One region of the Enterococcus saigonensis genome, then DNA from elsewhere that is predicted to be linked to it. Evidence: predicted binding sites of a transcription regulator. Region 1 holds the regulator's gene; each other region holds the start of a gene.
What was found. Region 1 encodes HrcA, which represses chaperone genes, less so after heat shock. Its sites were predicted from a motif close to TTAGCACTCNNNNNNNNNGAGTGCTAA; they were not measured.
Positions count from the first base shown of each region.

Region 1 (10,711 bases):
GGAATACGGTACAGATACATTGACATTACATGAAGATGCGATTAAGCCTGGTCAACGTGTTTTAATTTGTGATGATTTACTGGCAACTGGTGGGACGATTAAAGCTACTACAGAATTAGTTGAAGAATTAGGCGGTGTAGTTGTAGGCTGTGCTTTTTTAATCGAACTAATGGACTTACATGGTCGCGACAAAATTAAAGACTATGATATGATTACCTTAATGGAATATTAAACGCTATTTACCTTGCAATCTTTATTGCAAGGTTTTTTGTTTTATTGCTAATTATTTTAGCGGAAATGACGTAATTATTGTCGAGAAGAAACTATAGTAACTATGAAAAAATGATAGTGTTTTTACCTAATAATGAAATAACAGATTTTAAAACTATTAAATTTACGCATGTATAACTTTTTTATATTTGTGAAGGATTTCCTTTTTTAGGTTGAAAAACAAATACAGCAAAAACTGTTTATTAAAGGCAAAATTGAAAAGTGATGAAATTTTTTTATTGGAAAAAGGTTCATTTTGAGATGCTTGCCACAAGCAGAGAAATTTCTTCTAAGTTTTTGATTAGTTATACTTACACATGAAAGGGGAATAGGTATGAATTATGAAGTGTTACTTTACTATAAATACACAACAATCGAGAATCCGGAAATCTTTGCACAAGAACATCTAGCATTTTGCAAAGAATTGGGACTAAAAGGGCGAATTTTAGTGGCAGAAGAAGGCATTAACGGGACTGTTTCAGGACTAAAAGCAGCAACTGCTGTTTATAAAGAAGTGTTAAAATCAGATCCACGTTTTAAAGATATTATTTTTAAAAGTGATGAGACAGATGAACATGCCTTCAAGAAAATGTTTGTCCGCTCTCGTCGAGAAATTGTATCGTTACAGTTATCTGAGGATTTTAGTCCTAATGAAGTTACTGGTAAGTATCTTTTACCAAAAGAATTTAAAGAAGCGTTGTTGGATGAAGATACAGTTGTAATTGATGCACGTAATGATTATGAGTATGATTTGGGTCATTTTCGTGGAGCCTTGCGGCCGGACATTCAAAATTTTCGGGAATTACCACAGTGGATTAAAGAACACAAAGAAGAATTTTTAGAAAAGCGAGTTGTTACTTACTGTACTGGTGGAATTCGCTGTGAAAAATTTTCCGGTTGGTTAGTAAAAGAAGGATTTAAAGATGTGGGGCAATTACATGGTGGAATTGCAACATATGGCAAAGATCCTGAAATTCGTGGAGAGCTATGGGATGGTAAAATGTATGTCTTTGATGAACGAATTAGTGTAGAAATTAATCAAGTAGACAAAAGAGTAGTAGGTCGTGATTGGTTTGACGGGACTCCTTGTGAGCGTTACATTAATTGCAGCAATCCAGAATGTAATCGCCGCATTTTGGCTTCTATCGAAAACGAGAGAAAATATTTTGGTGCTTGCAGTCAAGATTGTCGTAATCACCCCCGAAATCGTTACGTACAAAAAATGAACGCGTAATAAACAAAATGATAGGAAGTAAAAAGGTTGAAATTAATTTCAGCCTTTTTTATAATTCCCGATTATTAGGGCATCAATTTAGTTTGTCAGTTAATTTTAAAAATAGCGATACATCTTTAAAAGAGTTGTTTAAAAAAGCACCATTTTTCCACGAAGAAATTTACTTATGGTAAGATAGACAAGAAAATGAAACGATTATGAAAAAAGCAATGTTAATTGAGAGGAACTAAGGCATGCAACAAATAAAAGAACAAAGAGATATGGCGATTTCAGCTTATATCCACATCCCGTTTTGTGAACACATCTGTTACTACTGCGACTTTAATAAAGTTTTTTTAGAAAGACAGCCAGTCGACGAATATATTTCATGTCTTTTAAAAGAAATGAAACTAACCCTAGAAAAAAATCCAATAGAAAAAAGTCCAACTTTATATGTTGGGGGTGGAACACCAACTTCACTTTCAGCTACGCAACTAGAGACGCTTTTAGGAGGAATTAATGCGCTTTTCCCAATGGAGACTGTTACGGAATTTACGGTAGAGGCTAATCCGGGAGATTTGACTATAGATAAATTGAAAGTGATGAAAGATTATGGTGTAAACCGTCTTTCAATGGGCGTGCAGACCTTTGACGATGTTTTACTAAAAAAAATAGGGCGCAAACATACAGTCAAAGATGTTTACAATACAATGGCCTTTTTAGAAAAAGCGGACTTTCAAAATGTCTCAATTGACTTAATTTATGCGCTTCCGGGTCAAACATTAACAAGTTTCCGTGATACATTACGGCGAGCTATTGAATTAGATTTACCTCATTACTCTTTGTATTCTTTAATTTTAGAAAATAAGACGATGTTTATGAACTGGGTTAGACAAGGACGACTAGAAATGCCTGATCAAGAAATTGAAGGTCAAATGTTTGAAGAGACTATGTCAGCTATGTACAACACAGGGAAATTCCAATATGAAATTAGTAATTTTGCCAAACCCGGTTTTGAATCCCAACATAATTTAGTTTATTGGAACAATGAGCACTACTTTGGTTTTGGTGCTGGAGCAAGTGGTTATCTTGGGAAAACTCGCTACAAAAATTTTGGCCCAATTCAGCATTACTTAAAACCATTACGACAAAATCAATTACCTATTTATGAAACAGAAGAGTTAAGCCGCCATAATCAAATTGAAGAAGAAATGTTCTTGGGATTGCGTAAAAAAGCAGGGATTTCAAAAGCACATTTTATGGAAAAATTTGGTGTTGATATGACAACTATTTATGGGAATGTGTTGACTAATTTAGTAAAAAAAGATTGGCTGATTGAAACAAAGGATACTGTTAGACTTACTCAAAAAGGGTTATTGATTGGAAATGAAATTTTTGAGAAGTTTTTGTTAGATTAATTTTTTAAATAGGTGTAAGCCTTGATATGATTAAGTAATTACGTTAGCACTCTATGCAATAGAGTGCTAATTTTTTATGGCTTAATTCTTGACATTAAACTTTCTTGTGGTATATTAATAGGTGTTAGCACTTAGATAGATGGAGTGCTAAATACGAGGTGATGAATATGTTGACAAAAAGACAACAAGATATTCTGCGTCTCATTATCCAGCATTATACTAAGACCGGTTTGCCGGTAGGTTCCAAGTCTTTAATGGCAGCAGGGATTAATGCCAGCTCGGCAACAATCCGTAATGATATGAAGGCTTTAGAAGAAGCAGGTCTTTTACAAAAGACACATTCTTCTTCTGGGCGTATTCCTTCTATGATAGGGTACCGTTATTACGTTGACCATCTATTGAAACCTGCTCGAGTAGCAAAAACGGATATGCAAGCAATTAAGCGTTCTTTTGGAAAGGAATTTCATGAGATTAATGATATTATTCAACAATCTGCCGAGATTTTATCCAATTTAACGAGCTACACAGCATTATCCCTAGGTCCTGATATGAAGGATAGACGTTTGACCGGTTTTCGAATTGTCCCGTTAAATACACGTCAAGTAATTGCGATTATTGTAACGGATCAAGGCAATGTTGAAAGTCAAGTTTTTGCTCTGCCGCAAAGTGTCAGTGGAGCTGACTTGGAAAAGATGGTACGGATCATCAACGACAAATTAGTGGGTGAACCGTTACTAACGGTTTACCAACGTCTACGTACTGAGATTCCGATGATCTTGCATAAATACTTTCAGACAACAGAAGGTATTTTAGATTTATTTGATTTGATGTTGGGTCAAGTTTTTGAAGAAAAAGTTTTTGTTGGCGGTCGTATGAACATGATTGATTTTGAGCCTTCACAAGATGTGAATCAGTTTAAGTCAATTTACCGCTTTATGAAAGACCCTGAAGAGCTGGTTCAGCTTTTGATTCCACCAACAGACAGCATTGATATTCGTATCGGTGATGAGTTGGGTAATGACTTATTTCATAATATGAGCCTAATTCAAGCCAGTTATGATATTTCCGGTCATGGTAAAGGTGTGATTGCATTATTAGGCCCTGCAAGTATGCAGTATTCTAAAATGTTTGGTTTACTTGATGTGTTTTCCAGAGAACTAGCTGAGAAGTTGGCGGAATATTATCGTTCGCTAGACGCAACAAGTTAAAAAAAGAAATTTGCGTAGAAAGGTGGCAAGTTCAGTGTCAGAAAAAGATCAAGAATTGAAAGATCAAGAGGTAGCAGAGACTGCCGAGCAAAAAGATTTGGAACAAGAATCTGTCACAGATGAATTAGCTGAGCTGACAGAGAAAATTGATGAAATGGATGATCAATTGTTACGAGCACGAGCGGAGATTGCAAATATTACCAATCGTAATCGTAATGAAAGAGAGCTTTTACAACGTTATCGTTCACAAGACTTGGCAAAAAAACTATTGCCAGCCATTGATAATTTGGAACGAGCAATGGCGACAGATGTGTCAGATGAGCAAGGAATCAATTTGAAAAAAGGCGTTGAAATGACATTAGCTAGTTTGCAACAAGCTTTAAAAGAAGAAGGAATTGAAGAGATTGCCGCTGAAGGTGAAACTTTTGATCCAAACTTCCATCAAGGTGTGCAAACTGTTGAAGCAAGTGAAGATGCACCTGCCAATACAATTGTGCAGGTACTACAAAAAGGCTATAAGCTACACGATCGTGTGTTACGGCCAAGTATGGTTATTGTAGCCCAATAAATTAAGAGTAACTCTAATTGATTAAATTATTAAGGAGCGTTTTATTATGAGTAAAATTATTGGTATTGACTTAGGTACAACAAACTCTGCAGTCGCAGTTCTAGAAGGCGGCGAAGCAAAAATTATTGCAAATCCAGAAGGTAATCGGACAACGCCATCTGTTGTTTCCTTTAAAAATGGCGAAATTCAAGTTGGGGAAGTAGCAAAACGCCAAGCAGTTACAAACCCTAACACCGTTTCTTCCATTAAACGCCATATGGGTGAAGCTGGATATAAAGTAGAAGTAGAAGGTAAATCATACACTCCACAAGAAATTTCAGCAATGGTATTACAATATATTAAAGGGTTTGCTGAAGATTACTTAGGCGAAAAAGTAGAAAAAGCGGTTATTACAGTTCCTGCATACTTTAATGATGCACAACGTCAAGCAACAAAAGATGCTGGTAAAATTGCGGGGCTTGAAGTTGAACGTATCGTAAATGAACCAACTGCAGCAGCTTTGGCTTACGGTTTAGATAAAACAGATCGTGACGAAAAAATCTTAGTCTTTGACCTTGGCGGTGGTACTTTTGACGTATCAATCTTAGAATTAGGCGATGGTGTTTTTGATGTATTATCAACTGCTGGTGATAACCATTTAGGTGGGGATGACTTTGACAATAAAATCATCGATCATATGGTAGCAGAATTTAAAAAAGACAATGGCATCGACCTTTCCAATGACAAAATGGCAATGCAACGCTTGAAAGATGCTGCTGAAAAAGCGAAAAAAGACTTATCTGGTGTAACTAGCACACAAATTAGCTTACCATTTATCACTGCAGGGGATGCTGGTCCATTACACTTAGAAATGACATTAACACGGGCAAAATTTGATGAATTAACAGCTGACTTAGTTGAACGGACTAAAGTTCCCGTTCGTCAAGCTTTAAAAGACGCTGGCTTATCACAATCAGAAGTAGATGAAGTAATTTTAGTGGGTGGTTCAACTCGTATTCCCGCGGTTGTTGAAGCAGTTCGCAAAGAAACAGGGAAAGAACCAAATAAATCTGTTAACCCTGATGAAGTAGTTGCAATGGGAGCTGCTATTCAAGGTGGTGTTATTACAGGTGATGTGAAAGATGTCGTTTTATTAGACGTTACACCATTATCATTAGGTATCGAAACAATGGGTGGGGTCTTTACGAAATTAATCGACCGCAATACAACAATTCCAACAAGTAAATCCCAAGTATTTTCAACTGCGGCAGATAATCAACCTGCTGTTGATATCCATGTGTTACAAGGTGAACGTCCAATGGCTGCAGATAACAAAACATTGGGTCGTTTCCAATTGACAGATATTCCGGCTGCCCCTCGCGGTATTCCTCAAATCGAAGTAACTTTTGATATTGATAAAAACGGGATTGTAAATGTATCAGCAAAAGACTTGGGTACACAAAAAGAACAAAAAATTACTATCAAATCTTCATCAGGTTTATCAGACGATGAAATCGAACGCATGGTAAAAGATGCAGAAGCGAATGCAGAAGCTGACAAAGCTCGTAAAGAAGAAGTTGACTTGCGCAATGATGTAGATGCCTTATTATTCTCTGTTGATAAGACATTGAAAGAATTAGAAGGTAAAGTTGACGCGGACGAAGTGAAAAAAGCAGAAGATGCGCGAGATGAGTTAAAAGCCGCTGTTGAAGCCAATAATTTAGAAGAAATGAAAGCAAAACGTGATGCTTTAAGTGAAATCGTACAAAATTTAACAGTTAAATTATACGAACAAGCAGCACAACAACAAGCGAACGAAAATCCATCAGAAGCACAAGGTGGCGCAGATGACGTTGTCGATGCTGATTTTGAAGAAGTTGACGGCGAAGATAAATAATTTTGTAAAAGTGAATTAATTCGCTGTGTAGGAATTAGAAAAAGCCAAGGCCTAGCTTTGGCTTTTTCTATGAGATAGTTTAGCTTCCTTTTAAAATGTGTTAAAATACCCAAGTGAGACTAAATGTATGTGGAGGGAAAGCCTATGGCAGACAAACGTGATTATTACGAAGTTCTCGGGCTGCAAAAGGGAGCTTCCGATGACGAAATCAAAAAGGCATATCGCAAGCTTTCCAAAAAGTATCATCCTGATATTAATAAAGAACCTGATGCAGAAGAGAAGTTCAAAGAAATTTCTGAAGCTTATGAAATCTTAAGTGATCCACAAAAACGAGCAGCTTATGATCAATACGGTCATGCAGGTACAGACCCTAACTACGGTGGCGGTTATGGCGGTTTTGGTGGCGGTAACTATGGCGGGTTCAGCGGTGGCAGTTTTGGTGGATTCGAAGATATCTTCGAATCTTTCTTCGGGGGTGGCGGTGGTCGTTCCGCAGATCCGAATGCACCAAGGCAAGGTGCTGATTTACAATACGCGGTTAATTTAAAGTTTGAAGAAGCCATTTTTGGGGTGGAAAAAACAGTTAAATACAATCGTGAAGAAGTTTGTCATACTTGTGGAGGAAATGGTGCTAAACCAGGCACACAACCTGTGACATGTTCTAAATGTCATGGTTCTGGTACGATTAACGTCGAACGTCAAACACCACTAGGTCGAATGATGAGCCGCCAGACTTGTGATGTATGTCATGGAACTGGTAAAGAAATTAAAGAACCATGTCCGACATGTCACGGATCAGGTCATGAAAAGAAAGCGCATGAAGTCAAAGTAAATGTCCCTGCTGGGGTTGAAGATGGGCAACAAATGCGCCTACAAAATCAAGGAGAAGCCGGTGAAAATGGCGGACCTTACGGAGATTTATATGTTGTCTTTCGTGTAGAAGAAAGCGATATTTTTGATCGTGATGGTGCTGAGATTTATTACGAATTACCGCTTAATTTTGTTCAAGCAGCGTTAGGAGATGAGATTAACGTGCCGACAGTCCATGGCGAAGTGAAATTAAAAGTGCCGGCTGGAACGCAAACAGGCACGAATTTCCGTTTGCGAGGGAAAGGTGCACCGAAACTACGCGGAAGCGGGAATGGTGATCAACATGTAAAAGTAAAATTAATCACTCCCAAAAATCTAAACGAAGAACAAAAGCAAGCGTTGCGTCAGTTTGCTGAAGTTAGTGGTACAAAATTGACGGAGCAACAATCAGAAGGTTTTTTTGATAAAATGAAAGATGCTTTTGGTGGTAAGAAGAAATAAATAAAAAGAGTTCATCAGATTTCTCTGATGAACTCTTTTTCTTATTACTGGTCCATAAAAAAGCTTACCAACAGAAAAAAAGTAATGATTATTGCGTTTGTTTAAAATGATAGTAAATAAATGAAGTTCGTGAAGCTTTTTGTTTTTTGGGTTATAGTTAAAATATACCGACAAAAGGAGTAGTTGTATGCGTATTTTTGCAAGTCCTCAAACATATATCCAAAGATTCAATGCCTTTGAAACAGAACTTTTCCGCTTGAAACGATTAGGAGAAAAAGCTTTAATCGTGACGGATTCATTTGTTATGCATATAGCTGGGGAAAAGTTGATTGATAATTTAAAGAGAGTGGATATTAAAAGTATAGCTGTTTTGGTTGATAAAAGCAGTCAAACAGATTTTTTATTAAAAATGGAAACGACGATTCAGAATGGTAACTTTCAATTTGTCATTGCTTTAGGTGGTGGCAAAGCAATGGATTTGGGCAAAATTGTAGCAAATATCAATCGTCTACCAATTGCTGTTTTACCAACGTCAGCTGCTACTGATGCTGCTACATCGCGGATTTCTGTTATTTATGATGAAGCAGGAAACTTTTTACACTATGATTATTATGATAAAAATCCTGAAATAATTTTAGTAGACACTAAAGTTATTTTTGCCGCACCGCAAGCAATGCTGGTGTCTGGTTTTGCAGATGGCATTGCAACGTATATTGAAGCGCGAAGTGTTTGGGAAGATTGTGGATTAAGCGTTATCGGCGCAAAACCGACGCTTGCGGCTTTAAGTTTGGCAAAAACGTGTCATGAAGTTTTAATACGTGATATTAAGCCTGCGCTGCAAGCGCAAAAAGATGGAATAATAAATGAGGCTTTTGAAAATGTCGTAGAGTGTAATATTTTATTAAGTGGCTTGGGTTTTGAAAATGGTGGTTTAAGCCTGGCGCATAGTTTTCATAATGTCATAATGGGCGATAATCAATTAAATGTTACGAGAAGTCATGGACAAATCGTTGCAGTAGGACTACTAATGCAGTTGCTCGTTGAAAAAAGGATAACAGAGTTTAATAGACACCAGCAATTATTTACCAGTCTAAAATTACCAACTAGACTACCAGAACTTGATTTGCATTTATCTCAAACTGTAATCAAGGATATAGCAAAGAAAATTTTATTAACTAAAGATGCCGGAAATTACCTTAACAAGCAGATAGATGAAGCAAAAATTGTCACAGCGTTAACCAAATTAGCATAGAAAGTAGAGAGTGAGATGAAGATTTTAATAACAGGGTTTGATCCTTTTGGGAAAGAAAAAATCAATCCCGCTTTAGAAGTAGTAAGACGTTTGCCAGATGAAATCTTAGAGGCGAAAATTATTAAATTAGAAATTCCGACAGTATTTGAAAAAGTTGGTCTAACTATTGAAAAAGCTATTAAAGAAAATCAGCCGGATGTCGTAATTAATATTGGTCAGGCTGGGGGGCGTTTTGCAATTACTCCTGAAAAAGTAGCGATTAATCTAGCGGATGCGCGTATCGCGGATAATGCGGGATATCAACCGTTAGACAAAACAATATTTTCTGATGGGAAAACAGCGTATTTTACCCAATTACCGGTAAAGGCCATGGTAGCTGCCATGCAAGCAGAAAAAATTCCAGCTGAAGTTTCTTATACTGCAGGTACTTATGTATGTAACTACGTTATGTATTATGTTCAATACTTAATTGATAAAAAATATCCGAGTTTGAAAGGTGGCTTTATTCATGTACCGTTTATTTTCGAACAGGTTGTTGGCAAACCACAACAGCCTGCAATGAATTTAAATGACATGGTAATTGGTTTAACAGCAGCAATTGCAGCAGTAGTTACTCATAGCAAGGAGGATATTAAAATGGTTGGTGGTACTGAACATTAATAACCTTTTACATGAAAAGACAAAAGATTGTACACATCTATCAAAATCAAAAGTAAAAAAAGCAATCATTCAGCTGAGGATTACTCATATGAATGATTGCTTTTATCGTTTAAACATTTAAAACTTTATCTAAAAAGTCTTTGGTTCGAGGGTTAGTTGGATTATTAAAAACTTCATCTGGTGTACCATCTTCCAAAAATTTGCCACCGTCACAAAATAAAACGCGATTGGCAACTTCTTTTGCAAACCCCATCTCGTGAGTAACAATGACCATAGTCATGCCTTGTTTGGCTAATTTTTTCATAACGTTTAAAACATCGCCGACCATTTCTGGATCAAGCGCAGAGGTTGGTTCGTCAAATAGCATAATGTCTGGATTCATTGCTAAAGCACGGGCAATTGCGACGCGTTGTTTTTGTCCACCGGATAAACTACCTGGTAGCGCATCTTTTTTGTCAGCTAAGCCGACAGTTTCCAATAAACTAACTGCTTTTTTTTCGGCATCAGTTTTTGACATCCGACCAAGATCGGTAGGAGCCAAAGTAATATTTTGCATTACAGATAGGTGTGGAAACAAATTGAAGTGTTGGAATACCATCCCGATATGTTGGCGAACTTTATTAATGTTAGTTTCTTTTGCCATTAAGTGAGTACCGTCAATTTCGATATCCCCACTGGTTGGTTCTTCCAGCCGATTTAAACAACGTAAAAATGTGCTTTTACCGGAACCAGAGGGCCCGATGACACAAACAACTTCTCCTTCGTTAATTGTAATGCTCATATCATTTAAAACGGTATTATCACCATATTTTTTGACCAAGTTGGTTACTTTTATTTTTTCTGCCATTTTATTTCACCTTCTTTTCTAATACTTTCGCTAGTCGCGTTAAGGCTGTAATTACGATTAAATACATTACGCCAATGATTAAGTAGAC
Region 1 covers NZ_AP022822.1:1,472,471-1,483,181, reverse strand. Annotated here, with positions in the region: gene EsVE80_RS06960 (adenine phosphoribosyltransferase) at 1-232, shown strand, start outside; gene trhO (oxygen-dependent tRNA uridine(34) hydroxylase TrhO) at 605-1,504, shown strand; gene hemW (radical SAM family heme chaperone HemW) at 1,738-2,901, shown strand; gene hrcA (heat-inducible transcriptional repressor HrcA) at 3,069-4,109, shown strand; gene grpE (nucleotide exchange factor GrpE) at 4,144-4,677, shown strand; gene dnaK (molecular chaperone DnaK) at 4,724-6,553, shown strand; gene dnaJ (molecular chaperone DnaJ) at 6,698-7,864, shown strand; gene EsVE80_RS06925 (iron-containing alcohol dehydrogenase) at 8,052-9,116, shown strand; gene pcp (pyroglutamyl-peptidase I) at 9,132-9,776, shown strand; gene EsVE80_RS06915 (amino acid ABC transporter ATP-binding protein) at 9,886-10,623, opposite strand; gene EsVE80_RS06910 (amino acid ABC transporter substrate-binding protein/permease) at 10,625-10,711, opposite strand, start outside.

Region 2 (10,711 bases), 550 kb from region 1:
CCAATAAAAGCTGCGCGAGTACCCCAAAAAGCTGCATCAACTTCTTGGGCCCGCCGAGAACCAAATTCCAATAAAGGATCATCCCCAATAACAGATTTAATGCGTGCAGCTTTAGTGGCGATTAAAGTTTGAAAATTCACCATATTTAATAAAGCTGTTTCTATTAACTGTGCTTGTGCTAAAGGCCCTTCAATTTGCACGATTGGTTCATTACTAAAGACCAAATCGCCTTCTAAGGCTGAACGAACGGTACAGCTAAATTTAAAATCCACTAAATAATCTAAAAATTCTTCCGGATAACCTGTAACTTCTCTTAAATAAGCGATATCACTTTCCGTAAAACGTAAGTTTTCTAAATAGCGGACAAAACGCTCTAAGCCTGCAAAAATCGCATAGCCAGTTTTAAAAGGCATCTCACGAAAATAACACTCAAAAACAGCGTGACGGTCGGCGCGCCCCAACTCCCAATATGTCTTCATCATATTCAATTGATATAAATCTGTATGCAGCGTTAAGCTGTCGTCAGGATATAATTTTTGCATCAGTTAATCTCCTCAAGATATTTTATGCCTTCCATTATATCAAAAATTCATAAAAAGATAGAAAAATCGCACTTTTTCTTTCATTGAAAGCAAAAAAGAGGTGTAAGAGCCAACATTTCTCTTACCTCCCCTTTTAAATAAAATGTAGTTTTGCGGTTACTATGTGATAACAGCATTAAGCTTATCACAATTTAAACCACAGAATATTTAATTTTCCAAAACAGTATACTCAACTAAGATAATGTCTTTGCGCGGCTTGGAAAATTTACTACCTGCATCTTGCATCTTTTGTTTAATGTTAACATCTACCTGAACCGCGTGCCGTTCCACTTTCAATAAGCGATGGATAATCGTATCTACTTCTTCTTTTCGAATTTTTTTGCGGTCATTAATTAAAATTAACCGAATTTTATCATAGGTATCCGCATAAATAATTTGTATGCGATCTGCAGAATACAATTTATAATACTTAATTGCCGTTTTTCCAAAAACAAATTTAGTAATATTAGGATAAAATGTTTCTAAGTTTAAATTTTTATTTACAGGCGTTTCGATTATTTTCATAACATCTTTCCTTTCAATTTCATCAGGCACTAACACTTTTTTGACTTCTACTTAATGATAGTATAACACATTTCAATTTCAACTTTAGTGAAGAAAGTTTGTCTAAACCTCCAAAGCATCGTATTCTTATCTCTTTTACTTACAAAAAATATTTGTTCATTCGTTTCAATTTATAACCATTTTCCGAATATAATATCTAGCAAAAAATCTTCCGCAAAAAAACTTGACTTTGACGCAACGTCAAAGTTTATTCTATAGTGGAGAAATGAAGTTGAACAAGCAAAAGCTGGGAGGAGCACCCATGTACACCATTAATGAATTAGCTAAACTTGCAAAGATTTCCACCCGCACACTACGGTATTACGATCAAATTGGCCTGCTAAAAGCAAAACGCCAGAAAAACACGGAATACCGCTATTATGATGAACGTGCAGTGGATGAATTACAGCAAATTTTATTTTTCAAAAGTTTCGGCTTTACTTTAACAAAAATTAAAGATGCAATGAATCTACCTCAAGAAAAGCGTTTAAACTTGCTGGAAGAACAATACCATCTTCTTTTGACGCAACAAACCCAGTTAACTAAAATGATTCAGGCTCTTTCTCAAACATTGGTTTATTACAAAGGAGGAAATTATATGAACGATAGCGAAAAATTTGCAGCGTTTAAAGCCGAAAAGATTGCAACCAATGAGGCACAATATGGTCAAGAAATCCGTGAAAAATATGGCAATGAAATAGTCAATGCTGCCAATGATAAATGGTCCCACCTTACAGTGGAACAATACGAGCAGTTACAAAAGGCAGAAAGTGATTTATTTGCTAATTTAAAAATTTTATCTCAATCTGAAACAATTAACCTGGACAGTACAATTGCCCAAAATGTTTTTAACGCTCATAAAACTTGGCTGCAAATTGCGGCCCCATTTTATAATCAAAACTATCACCGCAGTCTTGCCGACATGTATGTGGAAGATCAACGTTTTGCAACCTATTATAACGATCGTGTTGCGAGCGATATAATAGGTGTTATGCGAGATATCATTTATCATTATACAAATGACTTTCTTTTTTAAATAAAATAAATTTGCACTAAAAATGCCTTAGTATTTATCCTTTTCACGTAATGACAAGATAAAAAAGTGATGATCCTTTGCGGATCATCACTTTTTAATACTACAAATTACATCATACCGCCCATTGCAGCAGGATCCATTCCTGGTGCAGCAGGTGCTGCTTGTGGTTCTGGTTTATCCGCAACGACAGCTTCAGTCGTTAACAATAAAGCAGCAACAGATGCAGCATTTTGCAATGCTGAGCGTGTTACTTTAGTTGGGTCAACGATACCAGCTTCTACCATGTTTACCCATTCGCCATTAGCAGCGTTAAAGCCCATCCCGATTTCAGCATGTTTTAATTTATCGATGATAACAGAGCCTTCATATCCTGCATTTTCAGCAATCTGACGTACTGGTTCTTCTAAAGCACGTTCCACAATTTTCACGCCTGTTGCAATATCGCCTTCTGCTTCAATGGCAGCAACTTGTGCAATCACATTTACTAAGGCAGTACCACCACCAGAAACCATACCTTCTTCAACAGCGGCACGAGTCGCATTCAAGGCGTCTTCAATACGTAACTTCATTTCTTTTAATTCTGTTTCAGTTGGCGCACCAACTTTAATTACAGCTACACCACCAGCTAATTTTGCTAGTCGTTCTTGTAATTTTTCACGGTCAAAATCAGACGTTGTTTCGGCAATTTGGTTTTTAATTAATTGTACACGGGCTGCAATTGCATCTTTTTCACCAGCGCCTTCAACAATTGTTGTGTTGTCTTTATCCACAACCACTTTGCTTGCTTGACCTAAACTTTCAATTGTTGCATCTTTTAATTCAAGACCTAAGTCTTCTGTGATGACAGTACCACCAGTTAAAACAGCGATATCTTCTAGCATTGCTTTGCGGCGATCACCAAATCCTGGAGCTTTTACTGCAACAACGTTGAAAGTACCACGGATTTTGTTTAAAACAAGTGTTGGTAATGCTTCCCCATCAACATCGTCAGCAATAATTAACAATGGTTTTGATTGTTGTAAAATTTGTTCTAACAACGGCAAGATATCTTGAATATTAGAGATTTTTTTATCCGTAATTAAAATATAAGGGTTATCTAGAACAGCTTCCATTTTATCGTTATCTGTTACCATATATTGTGATAAGTAACCACGATCAAATTGCATACCTTCTACAACATCTAGTTCGGTTTCAATCCCTTTAGATTCTTCAATTGTGATAACCCCATCGTTACCAACTTTTTCCATTGCATCAGCAATGTAGTTTCCTACTAATTCGCTACCTGAAGAAACAGCACCTACTTGAGCAATGGCTTCTTTTGAGTCAACGATTGAAGAAATGTTGTGTAATTGTGCTACTGCTGTCTTTGTAGCCAATTCAATTCCACGACGAATGCCTAGAGGATTAGCTCCTGCTGTAACGTTTTTAATTCCTTCTCTAACAATTGCTTGTGTTAGAACTGTTGCAGTTGTTGTACCGTCACCAGCAATATCATTTGTTTTAGACGCAACTTCAGAAACAAGTTTTGCTCCCATGTTTTCAAAATGATCTTCTAATTCAATTTCTTTTGCAATTGTAACACCATCATTAGTAATTAATGGTGAACCATATGATTTTTCCAAAACAACGTTACGACCTTTAGGCCCTAAGGTTACTTTTACTGTATCAGCTAATTTATCTACCCCACGCACCATAGCGGCCCGTGCGTCTTCTGCAAATTTAATATCTTTTGCCATGCTAAAACACCTCATTTTAATTTTTTATGATGATTTTATTTGTGATTACTCTACAATAGCAATAATATCTTTACCATTAACGATTAAATACTCTTTGCCGTCATACTTCACTTCTGATCCAGCATATTTTTCAAACATTACTTGATCTCCCACAGCAACTGGGATTGCGGCTTTTTCACCATTTTCTAAAAAGCGACCTTCACCAACGGCAACAACTGTACCTGTTTGTGGTTTTTCTTGTGCAGCTGATGCTAACACGATTCCACCTACAGATTTTTCTTCTTCTTTTGCGACTTCAATGATCACGCGATCACCTAATGGTTTTAACACGATATATCCCTCCATCAATTTTCATGTATTAGCACTCTATATGTAAGAGTGCTAACCTACAAGAACTATATTACTCATTTTAACCTTACAATGCAAGTTTTTTCCCTTGTTTTTTTATCAAAGAAATTTTGTCTTTTTTTTGAACTCATTGTCTTAAGAAAGTGATTCCGGTATACTAATTAAATAACTGGAGGACAAAATAAATGTCACAAATTAAGTACAGTTTTTTATCCGTTTTGTGTTATGCATTAATTTTTTTTATTCCTGATATGATCAAACTACACAATGGCACGACACTAACTGCCAGTTTATCTTATCTAATTGGTACGGGAATTTTAATCATTTTATATCAAAAAGTTCGTCCTTTATCTTTTGAAAGTAAAAGTGTTAGTCCTAAAAAAGACCTTCTCATTAGTTTTATTGGAATATTATCAATTATCTTACTAGTAGGTGTTGGGGGGTATATTGAAACTTTTTTTAGTTTTCAAAATAACTTCAATCGTGGTCTTAACATGCTAGATGTTTTATGGCAAAGACCAATTTTTGCAATGATTGCTACTATTTGCGGCCCAATTATAGAAGAGTTTGTTTTTCGCCGAGCTTGTATTGGTTTTTTTAGCGAATATTTTTCTTTGCGATTTGCAATTTTATTTAGTGCAACAGCTTTTGCGTTAGTCCATGTTGATAGTGATATCTTTATTTATTTCATTTTAGGATATGTTTTATCTTTACTTTATGTTAAGAGTGGTTCCTTAAAAACTGCTATTATTAGTCACTGCGGCTCTAATATTTTGGTTTTGGCTATTCAAGTACTACGTTTTGCAACTTAATTTTTTCGTCTCCTTTTTTAGGAGGCGTTTTTTTAGCAAAAAAAGAGGCTTACCGCTAAAATGAATGCTGTAATAGTTTTTTTATAAATTGAGGAGGCGTTTTGATGAAAATTGGAATTATTGGTGCTACCGGGCACGTTGGCAGCCACCTTGTAAAAGCAGCATTAGCAGATAATCACGACGTTACTGCAATCGTTCGTAGCCCAGAAAAATTGCAAGTTTCGGTTCCAGTCTTAAAAAAAGATCTTTTTGCATTAACGACGACAGATTTGACTGCTTTTGATGTTGTTATTGATGCCTTTAATGCCCCGCTAGGAAAAGAAGAACTCCACCAAACAAGTTTGCTTCATTTAGCGAAAATTTTAAGTGGAACAGCAGTATGGTTGATCGTTGTCGGCGGCGCATCTTCTTTATATTTAAGCGCTGAACGCTCCAAACGCTTATTGGATACCATCCCAGCTAATTCGCCAATTTATCCAACTGCGTCAAATATGGCACAAGCATTGGCTGAATTAAAGAAAGTATCAAATAGTACTTGGACATATGTTTCACCTGCGGCTAATTTTATTTACAAAGCACCTTATACTGGTAAATATCAGATTAATAAAGATATCTTAGAAAAAGACTCTGCTGGAAAAAGTGAGGTCAGCATGGCGGATTACGCCAAAGGAATAATGGATTTAATCAAACACCCACAAAAGAATATTCATATAAGTATTGCTGGAGACAGCTCAAATTATTCAGCGTAAACGTAAAGAAAAACCACGACTTTAACCGTCGTGGTTTTTCTACTCATTAAATCGCTTAAAGCGCAAATAATTCACTTGCTTGATCTGGATCTGTATCATAAATTTTAAAGTTATAATCTACACCTAGATCATGTTCTTTTAAAACATTTTTCATAGTCAAATGGGCAAGCTCTTTCATGTTGTTTTCTTTACTTAAATGTCCCAAATAAATCCGTTTGGTGTTATCCCCAATAATATCAGTCATAACCAAGGCACCATCTTCATTTGACAAATGTCCCCGATCTCCTAAAATTCGTTGTTTTAAACTCCAAGGATAAGGACCCATTCGTAACATTTCCAAATCATGATTACTTTCTACTAAATAGGCGTCTGCATCGCGAATAATTCCGCGGACATGATCGCTACAATAGCCTGTATCTGTCAGCATGACAAACGATTTGCCATCTTTATGAAAACGATAAAATTGTGGCGCAGCTGCATCATGGGAAACACCAAAACTTTCAACATCCATATCACCGAACGTTAATACTTTACCCATTTCAAAAATGTGTTTTTGTGCGACATCAATTTTGCCCAGCATTCCTTCCATTGCTTGCCAAGTTCCTTCATTGGCGTAAATATCTAGTCCGTATTTCCGCGCCAAAACACCTACTCCATGAATATGGTCGCGATGTTCATGCGTTACCAAGATTGCATCTAAGTCAGCAGGATTTTTGCCAACTTCTGCCAGCAATGATGTAATTTTCTTGCCAGAAAGACCGGCATCAACCAGCAATCGTTTTTTTTCACTTTCAATATACAAAGAATTACCAGAACTGCCACTGGCTAAAACACTGATTTTTAAAGCAGCTTCTACCATCTGCTAGACTTCCCTTCAACTAAACTAATAAATTAGAGCGTGATTGAACTTGTACCATCACCTTCTAAATGAATTTATTATACATACCTTAATTAGTATTTTCCACTTTTTGTAACGTATTATTTGTAATGATACGATTAGTAAAAGCATTAACTGTTTCAATTTGAATATTATTTTTTCCAGTTCCCACAGCTACTAACCATGCAGGTACATAAACGTTTTTGCCACGAACTTGTAAGATCATTACATAAGACAACTGACGCCATAAAATTTTTGATTTTGCCGGTAATTTATTATTGATGTAAAGTGTATTGACGGCATCTTTTTCACTGTACAACGCCATCTTTTCCCGAAGCTTTTCAATTGCAGATAAATGCGTCTGCATATAACGGGAAACCCGTAATAAGCCATCGTTTTCTTCTAAAATTATTTCCATTTTACTTGTATCATCATAAAAGGGAATCCCTTCAAAACTTTGCGCACAAATAATTTCTGGATATTCTGGATTAGTTAATGATTCATGAGGCACATACATATATTCTTGCCCAAATAAAACTTCACTTGAATCCTTCAAAAAAGAATTCACATTTTCTTTGGTCTCTTTACTATCTTTAATGTAAAAATTTGTACTTGGCGTATAGATAAATTGACTCTGATTTTCTCCTGAAAAATTCAAACCATTGTTAAATGCCGCACCATTTTTTTCTTTTGCACTACCAACAGCATCAGCCATATTGGTGGGGACTGCTGCTAAATAATATCCCTCTTTTACCTTAGAAGATAATTCCCCTTTAATGCTAATTTCATCAGCTTCTAAACGTTGCACAATGTCGATTTTCTGATTTGTACTAGAAACATTTCCTTCTTCATTTTTAGTAGCATGGTAAATGTTGAATAAAAAGATATTCACTCCAAGAAATGCTAAGAAGAAGATCCATTCGATTTTTTTAAAATCCAATTAATCCGCCCCCGCTTCTTGCTGAATTTTAGCTATTAGACTATCATAGGAATACCAATTACCATCATAGCGAATATACCACATTGGTACTAAATCAACGACACCGCTAGTGGCAGATAAATCTTGACGTACATAAGCAATGACTAACGATTGAATCAAACTTTGATCTACCCCCATATAAGCTAAATTTTCAATAATTGTGTGGCTAGGGGGCAATTCTACAACTTCATCTGAGGGAATCGGTACTTGAATGGCATTCATACTTGATAGAATTTGGACTGGCAAAGCACCGTTGTCGGTTTTGCTTTCGCTATTTACCTTTAAATTGACTTCTCCTTGATAGGCATCCCCAAATACGGGATAACCCTCGACAAAAATGCGATAAGTAATTTCATCTTTATCGCGATCAAAATAACGTAGGTTTCCTAAGTTGGCACCAAGGCGGGTAATATAGCTGAAACTTTGCGAATAAATATCACCTTCCCCACCGCTTAAATCAATTTCACCACGAAAATCAATGAGTTGCTTATCTTCTTGAATACTCATATTTTCAGTACCGTCATACAATACGAGATTACTCGTTTCTTCGTTCATTTTTACATCTTGCGGATTAGTAAAAAAGGCGTCACGAAAGGTTGTATAAGATAAATTGGAGGCAATATAACTATACCGTTTCAATTTAACAGGAGTTTGCGTATTGTATTGCATACTACTGATACGATTTTCTTCATTCATTTGCATCCAATTCTTTTCAGCCGCTTGACTTACTATTTGTGTAATTTTCAACTCATCAATGGTTATTGGTACTTCTACAATTTGATGACGCCGCATATTGACAAACCGAATTTGATGGCTACCAAAATCAATCTGAGCTTTGGTAAAATGAACATCTTGCAGTTTATCCAGCGCTAAATCTAAATTGAACATTTCCACGTATTCTTTCACTAAAAATGGACCAAAATAAGAAAGCTCAACACCATTTTTAATATCCACATCTGCAAAGAAAGCTGCATCATTATCATAGCTCTTTTTTTCTGGGGTACCAAAACTTGCTTTATTCACTAAATCTTGAATATCACTAATAATTGTATCAGTAGAGGTTTGCTTAATGTTTCCCTCGCCATTTATCCATACTAGGCGCAATGGCAAAAAAATGTCGGTTGCTTTTCGAATATTTTGAGTTGTACTTACAACTCTTTCAGCCTGTTTATTGGTTTGTAAGTTACTACGAGCAGTCGGACTTAACCAAATCATATAAGAAAGATAAAAACTTAATGCGATTAAAAAAATTAAGCCGATACGAATAATACGCTCGGATATTTTCATTCCCACCATTCCCCCTCATATGGTTCATAAGGTAATGTAATAAAGAAAGTTGAGCCTTTGTTTTCTTTACTTTCAGCCCAAATAGTACCGCCATGAGACTTAATTACTTCTTTTGAAATGGCTAAACCTAAGCCAGTCCCACCTTGTTTTCGAGCTCTTGCTTTATCTACACGATAAAAACGATCAAATACTTTTTGAAGATCTTTTTTCGGAATACCTAATCCTTGATCTTGGATGCTCAACACAATATTATTATGGGTTTCCATCAAACGAACGATAATAGTACCGCCATCTGGCGAATATTTAATGGCGTTATTCATGATATTATCAATCACTTGCATCATTTTATCTGTGTCCACCTCAACCCATAATTCTCGTTTAGTGAACTCTCGACGAATTTTGTATTTTTTCTTTTGGTCTTGAGAATTCATCATCATATCAAAACGATCCAAAACAAAATTTACTAGTTCATTAAAGTTGATATATTCTAATTGCATAGTGTTTCTACCATTATCCATCCGCGATAAGTTCAAAAGATCATTAATCATGCGAATCATACGATCTGTTTCATCTAAAGTCACTTTTAAGAAATTAGGAGCAATCTCTTTATCTTGCCAAGCCCCTTCACTTAAAGCTTCAATGTAACTTCGCATACTAGTTAATGGCGTGCGCAATTCATGGGAAACGTTTGAAACAAACTCACGCCGTTCTTGCTCTGTTTTCTCCTGTTCAGTAACATCATGCATGACTGCTACCAACCCGCTGATAAACCCTGATTCTCGTCGAATCATTGAAAAATCCGTTCGTAAAATAATCTCACTACCATCTACTGCTTCCCGAGAAATTAACATTTCATCGGGATTTTCTAATAATTTACGCAAAGTGTAATCTTCTTCAATATCCAAAAGCTCTAGGATAGAGTGACCTACAGCTTCTTCACTTGTCACATTCAAAAGATTTATTGCCATTTCATTAATCGTAATCACCTTGCCACGTCTATCAGTAGCAATAACGCCATCTGTCATATGCGAAAGGACACTATCTAAGCGATTTCGTTCGGCTTCCATGGCTTCTTGGGTTTCTTCAATTCGATCACCCAACTGATTAAATGTTTCTGCCAGCTGCCCTAATTCATCTTTCCCATAAACAGCGACCTTACGGCTATAATCACCTCTAGCAATTCTTCTTGCTTGTTCTCGCATTTCGCCAATCGGCTGCGTAATTGACCGAGACACCAATACAGCTACTACAATTGAAATCGCGGCAGCTATAATTGAAGCTGTCACAAAAATCAGAGCTGTATTTTGAATTTCTAAGTATTGTTTTTCAATATCACTTTTAATATAAACTGCACCAATAATACTATCCCCGGTGGGAGATTGAATCGGCTGCACATTTATATAGACTCGATTTCCAGTTGCATCATCAATAGCCATTTCGGATTTTACCGCTAGATCATCAATATCGCGATAATCATTTTTTTTACCTCGAGCACTACGGTCTGAAACATTCGTAGTTGCCCTGACGATACCTTTTTCATCCACTACCCTAATTTCAATGATATCGCCACTTTTATTCGTATCAATTATTCGCTGGATTGACGCATCTGCTGCATCTGTGTCTTTATCATTATCCTTGCTCAGTTCTGAGCCAAGCGTGCCAGATAAGCTTGCTGCTTGTCGGTTCATACTGGTGGTAAAACTTTCGATCGTTTTATTTTCCAATCCGCGAATAAAATACGC
Region 2 covers NZ_AP022822.1:2,018,113-2,028,823, forward strand. Annotated here, with positions in the region: gene EsVE80_RS09580 (nicotinate phosphoribosyltransferase) at 1-542, opposite strand, end outside; gene EsVE80_RS09585 (DUF1827 family protein) at 750-1,106, opposite strand; gene EsVE80_RS09590 (MerR family transcriptional regulator) at 1,408-2,181, shown strand; gene groL (chaperonin GroEL) at 2,289-3,917, opposite strand; gene groES (co-chaperone GroES) at 3,963-4,247, opposite strand; gene EsVE80_RS09605 (CPBP family intramembrane glutamic endopeptidase) at 4,451-5,077, shown strand; gene EsVE80_RS09610 (NAD(P)-dependent oxidoreductase) at 5,182-5,826, shown strand; gene EsVE80_RS09615 (MBL fold metallo-hydrolase) at 5,882-6,685, opposite strand; gene EsVE80_RS09620 (two-component system regulatory protein YycI) at 6,774-7,643, opposite strand; gene EsVE80_RS09625 (YycH family regulatory protein) at 7,644-8,969, opposite strand; gene walK (cell wall metabolism sensor histidine kinase WalK) at 8,966-10,711, opposite strand, start outside.
Region 2: a site for HrcA is predicted at 4,276-4,302, ahead of groES (co-chaperone GroES). Genes of this name have one in related genera too.

Region 3 (10,711 bases), 780 kb from region 1:
ATTCTTTCATAGAACCAATTCCATTTCCAGCTAAGCCAATAACTTCAAGTAATGTATCGTAAGGTGTTCCGGTAATATAAAGTAATTCATCACCCGGACGCAAAACACCAAACAAAGCTGTTGCAATCGCATGAGTACCCGAAACAATTTGAGGTCGTACGAGTGCTGCCTCTGCACCAAAAGTTTCCGCATAAACTGCTTCTAACGCATCGCGCCCCATGTCATCATTACCATATCCAGTCGAGGGTAAAAAATGAGTTTCTGAAATATGTTGCTTTGAAAATGCCCGTAAAACTTTATTTTGGTTACTTAAAGCAATTTGCCGCAGCTCTTCTTGGCGGGGGGCGATTTTTTGATCTACTCTTTCAATCGCAGCTACTAAAGATTGATCAAATTCATCTGTCCAATTCATCTTCCATTCTCCTTATCAAACTGGCCTCAGGTAATGCAAAACCTTTTACCAAATATTTTTCTGTTTCTGGCAAAAATTCTTCTCGGACCAACAATGTCTCACTTTTTAATTGTGCTAACAATTTCCCTTCACTTTGTTTTAAGGATACGTTATATGGTTCTAAATGTTCCATTAACTGTAGTCGGACTGCTGCAGTTAACTCGGCTTTACTGCGACTACTTTTAGCTGAAATTAACACATTGGGAAACAAAGTTGGCACAAATTGTGTTGTATCAATTTTATCAGCTTTGTTATAAACAGTTAGAATTGGTGTCTTATCAAAATCAAGTTCTTTCATTAAGTCTAAAACCGTTTGCTCCTGTTGGGGACGATCAGGTGAGCTGGCATCCACAACATGCACTAACAAGTCCATATCACGACTTTCTTCAAGCGTAGAATGAAACGCATCAATTAACTGTGTTGGCAGATCTTGAATAAAACCAACTGTATCGGTTAGAGTAACTTCAAAGCCTTCTGGCAATTTCCAACGCTTTGTTAGAGGATCTAATGTTGCAAAAAGCTCATCTTGTTCATAAGTTTTCGCTTCAGTTAAAACATTCATTATCGTCGATTTTCCAGCATTCGTGTAGCCGATTAAACCAATTTGAAAGCGATTGTTTTTTCTTCTTTGGCGAGTACGTTCGCGATGTGCGGCTACATCTTTTAGTTCACGTTTAATCGCCGTTATTTTGTTGCGAATATGACGACGATCAGTCTCCAATTTGGTTTCTCCAGGACCTCTTGTACCAATCCCACCTCCCAAACGAGACAAGTATTTTCCTTGTCCTACTAAACGGGGTAATAAATATTCTAACTGCGCCAATTCAACTTGTAATTTTCCCGCTTTAGAGCGCGCTCGCAAAGCAAAGATATCTAAAATTAATTGGACACGATCAATAACTGGTACTGCTACAAAATCACCAATAGTTTGACTTTGACGAGGAGTTAGTTCATGGTTAAAAATTACTAAATCTGCTTCATAACTTTCAACTAAATTTTTTAATTCCGTCAACTTCCCTTTGCCGATAATTGTTTGACGATCCACTTGAGGGCGTTTTTGAATTAAAGAAAAACAAACTTCTCCTTTAGCAGTTTTGGTTAGTCCTTTTAATTCTTGCATGGATTCACCGAAATTTTTCCAAGTTTCTTCGGTCTCTACCCCTACTAAAATAACTTTTTCCTGCTCCATACTATTCCTCCAGCCATACTTGTATTTTTTGCTGCAAGACTTCACTTGCCTCTGGTTGCGTAACCAAATCCACCCAAGTACTTACTTCCATCCGATTGCGAAACCACGTTAATTGCCGTTTCGCGTATCGTCTTGAATCTAGTTTTATTGCTTCTTTGACTTCATCAAGGCTACTTTCTCCTTTAAAATAAGGAAAAAATTCTCGATAACCAATTCCTTTTGCGGCTTGTACCTTTTCATAATTTTGTAAAAGTGTCGCTTCTTTTTCTAGTCCTGCGGCAAACATCAATTCGACACGCTGATTGATACGATTGTATAGTACTTCCCGTTGTGTATCTAAAACAATTAAAAAGTCATCATATAATTTTTGGGGTTCTTCTTTAGGTTTTACAATACTGTGTCCAGATAAATCAAATACCTCTAGTGCTCGTACAACTTTTCGTTCGTTATTAAAATGTATCTTTTCTGCTGCTAAAGGATCTTTTTCCAAAAGTAATTGCCATAAGGCCTCTTTTCCCTGTGCCTTGGCATACTCATGATATTTTTCTCGTAGTTTTTCTCCTGCTTGCCCAAATTCTTCAGCTGCTCCTAATTTATAATCATACAAAAGAGCTTGAATATAAAGTCCTGTTCCCCCAACAACAATGGGTAATTTTCCCTTTGCAGTGATGGTCGCAATTTTTTTTCGCGCTGCTTTTTGAAAATCAGCAACTGAATACTCCGCCGTAAAATCACAGATATCAATTAGATGATGGGGAATACCTGCGGCTTCATCTTTGCTTACTTTGGCTGTACCAATATCTAACTGACGATAGACCTGTAATGAATCACCACTAATAATTTCACCATTAAATTTTTGTGCCAGTTTAATACTCAAGGCTGTTTTTCCGACCCCAGTTGGACCTGCAATGACTAATACTTTCATCTTTCCCCTCATTTACTTCCCTTATTTCTCGCATTTTTTACATATTGCTGTATTTTTTCTGGAAAGTTAGTGATAATTCCCGTTGTCTGCAATGCAACACATTCTCTAACTAATTCCTCGTCGTCAATCGTCCAGGGACGAACAGCTAACGGCAAGTCAGGTAATGTTGCTTTATTTTTTAAAACCCAGTCGATTTTAGGATGAATTCCTTCAATATACGGACGGTCCAACGCTTGAAGCACCTTTTTATCGCTAGTGCTTAAAATTAAATCTAGTTGCGTATCTGGTTCTAATTGATGAATGATATCCAACGAAGCTATGTTAAAACTACAATACCAGTGTTGAAAAGGCCAATTCCGGCTGGTCATCAACGCCGCAGTTTTCATCTCTATTTCAGGATAATGATAATGATCTGTTTTTAACTCAATAGTCAGTACTCCGCGAAAATTCCGCATAACCAATAAATCTAATACTTCCTTTAAAGTTGGTACTTTCGTATTTTGATAACTTTCAGAAAACCAACTCCCGGCATTTAGTTTTTTTATTTCAGCCAGTGTTTTTTCTCGGATCAAACCTTTACCATTCGTTGTTCGTTCTACATCTTCATCATGCATCACAATTAGGTGACCGTCTTTTGACAAATGAACATCTAACTCAATCACGTCACTGTCTACTCGCACTGCTTCTGCAAAAGATGGGAGCGTATTTTCTGGCCGATTGCCACTGGCACCGCGATGGGCTACGATTTGTGTCATCACCGTTTCCTCCTTATCTTTTTCTTCATTAGTAATTGTACCACTTCTATCTTTATTTTATGAACTTTACGTCTAAGCCTTAACGTTTCATTTGATTAAAAAAGATGGGAAGAAATCCCTCCAGGGCTCCTCCCATCTTTTCAAAAAAATATTATGCGCTAAAATACGTCAAAGTCTCATCTGAAAGATGTTTTAACGCTGCCTTTCTTTCATTGATAAGCTCTGTCAAATCATCAGAAAAATGCTCCATAATCACGCGTCCGCCTTTATAAGCATAACCACCAACTTTAATCGTTTCATCTGGCGACAAAATAACTTTACGCTGCGCAATATTTTTGAAAAATTCCTCTAAGATATAGTTTGGTAAGTAAAAATTATTTTGAGCGGCAAATGATTGCAAATACGCATAGTCGTCAATTGTGATATAGCAATCATCAAAAGCATCAAAACTGACATATTCTGCCATTAGCACACTACGTTTTTGTAAAATTTCATTTATTTTTTTGTTTAATTGAATCAAAGTTTCAATCTCTTTGACTTTATGTTCCAAAGTACGTCGTCGTTGTTCTTTTTTTTCGTCATAACGGATTCGCAAATTAAAAGCAATTGTGACAATCAAAGCACCTACTAAGACTCCAAAAAAACCGGCTGCTGCTACTGCTATCATATTTTTCCTCCTTGCAAGTTCTCCTGTCTTTTATTTTAGCATAAATTCTATTAGATTCGCATTTTTTACCTGCTTTTATCCACGGCTTTGTTATCTATTTTAGCCATTTTTTCTATCTGAAAAAAATTTACAGATTCGTTGAGTTTTTCATTTGACCTATTTTGACCTATTAGTTATACTTCTTTTTAGAGGTTATCGCTTAAATGTGCTAAACTTGAGACGTACAAAATTTAACGTCGATTTGATTAAAGGAGGACTTTACATTATGAATTTAATTCCAACAGTCATTGAACAATCATCCCGCGGCGAAAGAGCGTATGACATCTACTCACGTTTATTAAAAGACCGCATTATCATGCTAAGCGGTCAAGTTACTGACGACTTAGCAAATTCAATCATCGCCCAATTATTATTCTTGGACGCACAAGATTCTGAAAAAGATATCTATGTATATATTAATTCACCAGGTGGTAGCGTAACAGCTGGGATGGCAATTTACGATACAATGAACTTTGTTAAAGCTGATGTGCAAACAATTGTTATGGGGATGGCTGCTTCAATGGGTTCATTTTTACTAACAGCCGGTGAAAAAGGGAAACGATTCGCTTTACCTAATGCTGAAATCATGATTCACCAACCTCTAGGTGGCGCGCAAGGTCAAGCAACTGAAATTGAAATTGCAGCTCGCCATATTTTACAAACCCGTGATCGTTTGAACCATATCTTAGCTGAACGTACTGGTCAACCATTGGAAGTTATCGAAAAAGACACTGACCGCGATAACTTTATGACTGCTGAACAAGCGAAAGCATATGGCTTAATTGATGAAATTATGGTAACAAAATAATTTAGCCCAAGCTAAAAAAGAATTGAGACGAAAGTCTCAATTCTTTTTTTACGCTATTTTTTATTATCATCTTCACTAAATTCTTCAATTCAGAAAATGACGAACACATTCTACTTTAATTTCAAAAATAGCTAAATTAAAGATTACTTTTTCATTTAGCTTTTTGCGATGACAATTTTACCAGCAGCAGGATGGCCTGCGATTTTTTCATGCGCATAAATCACACTTTCTAATTCAAAGGGCAATATTTCAGCAATATTCACAAATAAATTGCCCTTAGCAAAAACATTTAGTAAATACGCAAAAGCTCTTTGATCTTGGTAATCCTTTTTAGGAACAAAACGTAAATACGTACCATCTTTACGCTCTATTTCTGTTGGTAATTCATTTAAAGCGACGTAAGTTCCTCCTGGTTTTAAAATTTTTAAACCAATTGCACCGCTTTTACTCCCTTTTGTTGCATCAATGACAATGTCTGCTTGCTCAAAGAATACTTTACCAGAATCCTCTGTATCATATGCACTAAATTCATCTGCTCCCCAGCTTTTTATCTTTTCTTCATTTCTCTTAGACGCACTGGCAAGAACACGATTTTTATTTTGATGTAAAAGTTGTACTAATAAAGAACCAACACCACCAGAAGCTCCTAGGACCATTACTGTTTGACTGCTATTGACGTGTAAAAGTTGAAACAATAAATTATAGGCAGTAATTCCCGTAGTGACTAGACTCGCTGCTTGAGCAAAACTCAACTTTGCAGGAATTTTTGCTGCTTTTTTAGTGGGCAAAACAACCTCTTGTCCATACGCCCCGCTAACGGGATGTATGACTACACGATCACCCACAGAAAAATCTGTTTCACCAGGGAAAATTTCTGTCACAATACCAGCTGCATCATTGCCCATCACGTAAGGAAACTTCAAACTGCGAAATTCTTGTTGTTCTCCGCGGCGCAATGAAACGTCGTATGGATTAATCGCAAAAGCATGGATTGCTACTCGTATATGTCCTGAAGTAACTTCTCTTGGTTGAGCTGTAATTGTTTGAAATACTTTATTTGGCTCACCATAACCAGTTATAGCAAAACGTTCCATCAAAAATTCCTCCTTTTTTACATTTTTCTAAAGTGTACCGAGTAAAGAAAAAAAGCGCAACAATTTGCGCTTTGGCTACTTTTACAGCGAAGAAAAATATCATGTCAGGTAAACCACAATAAAAATATTCACGTAGTTTTTGGAGACTGAATTTTTATCTCTTAGTAAAAATAAGTTAGATTTACTTTGTTACTTCTGGGTATTTTCCTTCCAGAAACTCTTGTCCTAATTGACAATAATGGGTGATATTGGCTTTATTTTTAGCAATTTCTGTTGGAGTTAAAGGTCGAATAACTTTTGCTGGCCGCCCAAAAGCTAAGACATTGGGGGGAATTACCATTCCTTGTGTTACAAGAGAACCAGCACCAATTAAACTATTTTCACCGATAACAGCGTGATTTAATACAATCGAGCTCATACCAATGAGCGCTCCTTGTTCAATTTTGCAGCCATGAAGCATACATTGATGTCCAACTGTCACATCATTAGCAATTTCTGTTGGGGCATCATGATCCACATGAATAATCGTACCATCTTGAATATTTGTCCGATTCCCAATTTTAATAAAATTACTATCGCCCCGAATCACACTATTAAACCAGATGGTTACCTCTTTTCCGAGTGTTACATCTCCCAGTACAACAGCATTTTTTGCGATGAAATTTTTCATACTTTTCCCTCTTTTTCTTCAATCTGCACCTACATTGTAGCACAGAAAGACAAATCAACAGCTTGGTGTTAATTGATAATTTTTAAATTTCTAGTGGATAGGTACCACTTTTTTAGTTGTTTTTTTGTGGATAAAAATTCTTTTTTATTCTAAAAAAAAGCCAAGACAAGATAACTTTTGTCTTGGCTTCTTTAAAATTTTAATCGTAATCGCCATCTTCAGCAAACTGACTTTGATAAAGTTTATTATAAAAACCACCTTCAGCTAATAAACTTTCATGTGTTCCTTTTTCAATAATGGAGCCTTGGTTCATTACTAAAATTAAATCCGCATCTCGAATAGTAGATAGACGGTGGGCGATGACAAAACTCGTACGTCCTTCCATGACTTTGTCCATTGCTTTTTGAATCAATGCTTCTAGACGTGTATCAACAGAACTTGTAGCTTCATCTAAAATTAAAATTTTAGGATTGGAAATAACAGCTCGTGCAATCGTCAAAAGTTGTTTTTGTCCCAAAGAAACATTATTCCCTTCAGCATTAATCATCATATCATAGCCATCTGGCATCGTCCGAATGAAATGATCAACATTCGCAGTTTTGGCTGCATCAACTATTTCGTAGTCCGTTGCATCTAATTTCCCAAAACGGATATTTTCTCCAATGGTTCCTTCATAAAGCCAGGCATCTTGCAAGACCATACCAAAAACCGAACGTACATCGCTACGCTTCATTTTTTTCGTATCGATACCATCAATTTTAATCGCTCCAGAATCTACATCATAAAAACGCATTAATAGATTAATTAACGTTGTTTTTCCCGCTCCTGTTGGTCCGACAATCGCCACTGTTTGTCCTGCTTTTACACTAAAATTTAAGTCTTTAATCAATGGTTTATTGGCAGTGTAGCTAAATGAAACATGATCAAACTCCACATCTCCTAAAACAACTTCTGGTAATGGGATATCAGCCTCATTTAATACCTCTTCTGCTTCATCTAAAATTTCAAAAACACGCGTTGAAGCAGCAGATGCACTTTGTAAAACAGAAGATAGTTGCGTGATATTCCCTAGAGGTTGACTAATTTGCCAAATATATTGAATAAAAGCTTGTAATTGTCCGACAACGATAACACCACCAATGACGTAATAACTACCTAAAACCGCCATTACAATATAAGTAATATAAGCAGTTAAGGAAACAAGTGGCATCATAAGACCTGAAATAAAGGAAGCTTTAAAGCCAAAATCTTTTAACCGATGATTAACCGTCTTAAAGCCTGCTAATGTTTCTTTTTCCCGCCCGTATACTTTTAAGACACTAAAACCGGTCATATTTTCTTGGACATAGCCGTTTAAATCCCCTAAAGCATTTTGCATTCCTTGGAAATATTTTTGCGAAACTTTTACGATTCCTCGTGAAATCAGCATAGAAGCAGGAATCATAATGATAGATAACAATGCCATCGGAATATTAATGTAAAACATCATCGCCAGTGCCATAATAATCCCTAAAATCGCATTGACAATCCCAATCAAAGCCTGTTGCATTGCACCACTCACTGCATCCACATCATTAGTAACCCGAGATAAAATATTTCCTTGTTGGTTTTTATCAAAATAAGATACTGGTAACCGATTAATTTTTTCATCAATATCTTGTCGCAAATCATACATAGCACTTTGGACCACATTGGTTATTAAGAGACCTGATAGCAATTGCGCGATACAATATCCCACGCCAACGGCCGTAATCCAAATTAAACATTTAAACACATACTCAAAATTAATTTTTTCACCGGCTGCAATATTTCTAGCAACTTCGGTTGTTGGTAAGCCTGCAACATAAGGCATTGCCGCATTTAAAGCCACTGTCAATACCACAAAAAATAGTACTAAAAAGACCGTAATTTTATAAGGACTCAAATAACGAGCCAAACGTTTTAAAGAAGAAAATGATTTCATTGTGCCAATTCCTCCTCTGATAACTGAGAAGCCGCAATATCATAGTAAATACTGCAATTTTTCAGAAGTTCTCGGTGCGTCCCCATTCCCACAACATTACCTTCGTCTAAAACAATAATTTTATCTGCATGCATAATTGTTCCTACTCGTTGTGCGACAATTAAAACGGTGGAATGCGTTGTTTCTTTTTTCAAACGTGCTCGCAATTTAGCATCTGTTTGATAATCCAAAGCTGAAAAACTATCATCAAAAATATAAATTTCAGGATCACGAATAATTGCACGAGCAATTGCCAAACGTTGCTTTTGACCACCAGAAAAATTCGCACCACCTTCTGAAAGTAATGCATCAAAACCTTTTGGTGTTTGACTGATGAAATCAGCAGCTTGAGCGATATCTACCGCGCGTTGCATGTCTGCTTGCGTAGCATTCAATTTTCCGTAACGCAAGTTTTCTGCAATTGTTCCGGTAAATAAAAGCGCCTTTTGCGGAATGTAGCCAATTTTTTCTCGCAAATTTTTTAAACGGTAATCTTTTACGTTAACACCATCAATTAAAACTTCCCCTTCACTCACATCGTAAAAACGTGGTATTAATTGAATAAGTGTAGATTTCCCTGAACCGGTACTCCCGATAAAAGCAACCGTCTCGCCTGGTTGTGCGGTAAAGCTAACATTACGAATAATCGGGCTTTGGGCATGTCCAGGATAAGCAAACGTAACATTTTTAAACTCGACATAACCTTTTGTAGCTGTTTCAGTAACGCCGTCTTCTTTTTCGATAAGTTCAGACGTTGCATCAAGTGCTTCTTGAATACGTCTTGCTGAAACAGCGGCTCGTGGGTACATCATAAAAACAGAGGCAAATAACATAAAAGAAAATAAGGCATGGAAAATATACTCAATAAATGCAATCAAATCGCCAATTTGTAAATTTCCTTGATCAATTTTAATTGTGCCATTCCAAATAATTAAAACCATTACAATATTGAATAAGAAGAAAAATCCTGGTTGCGCTACTGCCATTAAGCGAAATAAACTCTTAGAACTTGAAGCATATGCCTTGTTGACTTTTTCAAAACGCTTTTCCTCAAATTTTTCATTAACAAAAGCGCGTATGACACGCAAACCTGATAAGTTTTCTCGCAAAATTGCGTTAATTCTGTCCAAATTTCCTTGTTGTTTCGTCGATAAGGGATCAGAAAACTTGGCAATTGCAATCACGGCCAAAAGTAAAATCGGCAATGCCAAAAGTACATACCAACTTAATGATGGACTCGTTCGAAAAATCATATACAAGCTCACAATAAACATCATGGGTGTCATAAAGCCCGTTCGCAAAATATTTTGCATAAAAAGCATTATTTGATAAGCATCATTTGTAACGCGAGTAATCAAAGAAGAGACACCAATTTGTTCGTATTCGTAATGAGAATATCCTTGTATTCTTTCAAATAAATCATCGCGAATATCCGCCGTAATATTGGTCGTAATTCGCGTAGTGAAGTAGCCTAAAAGAATATTCATTACTACTCCTAAGACTGTAATAACAACCATTAAAAGCCCTAACTGTTGCACTTGACTAAAGCTTTTAGCTGGAATAGCCGCATCAATCATCCGTGCCAATATAGTTGGTAAACCTAACTCAATGATAATAAAACCAAAGACACAAATGAAATCAAAAAATAATAGTTTTTTGTAGCGCATTGTATAATGCCACATCAATTTCATCTTTTTTCCCCCTTTATTAAAATGAAGACAGGCTTCTGCCTGTAAACGCGTAAAATTAAAAAGCTAAATGATAGAAAAATGGACACCCTTTTAAAAATTCTCAAAGGGTGTACCTGAGCATGAATAAATTTTCGCATTACCTTCACTATACCACAGTAAAATTTTTAATTGTAGCCAAAATAACCAGAAATTTCCCCAATGTAATCCCTTTACACCATTTGACTTTTCTATACTTATTGAAAGATCTATGCTAAAATATCATTAATTGGGCGCAAAAACGCCAAAGGAACGGTTGAATTAAAAAATAAGCGGAAAGTAAAGACGAGACTTTCTCTTTTTGAAAATCGTCTGATTTTCAAAAAGCATCTAAAATTTAGCGGAGAATTTGCTGATAGTAAAAAGTTATTTGTTTCATGTAGG
Region 3 covers NZ_AP022822.1:693,078-703,788, reverse strand. Annotated here, with positions in the region: gene EsVE80_RS03255 (methionine gamma-lyase family protein) at 1-412, opposite strand, end outside; gene hflX (GTPase HflX) at 396-1,640, opposite strand; gene miaA (tRNA (adenosine(37)-N6)-dimethylallyltransferase MiaA) at 1,642-2,565, opposite strand; gene EsVE80_RS03240 (glycerophosphodiester phosphodiesterase family protein) at 2,574-3,320, opposite strand; gene EsVE80_RS03235 (hypothetical protein) at 3,472-3,984, opposite strand; gene clpP (ATP-dependent Clp endopeptidase proteolytic subunit ClpP) at 4,253-4,834, shown strand; gene EsVE80_RS03225 (NADP-dependent oxidoreductase) at 4,990-5,928, opposite strand; gene EsVE80_RS03220 (gamma carbonic anhydrase family protein) at 6,110-6,598, opposite strand; gene EsVE80_RS03215 (ABC transporter ATP-binding protein) at 6,798-8,561, opposite strand; gene EsVE80_RS03210 (ABC transporter ATP-binding protein) at 8,558-10,291, opposite strand.
Region 3: a site for HrcA is predicted at 4,173-4,199, ahead of clpP (ATP-dependent Clp endopeptidase proteolytic subunit ClpP). Genes of this name have one in related genera too.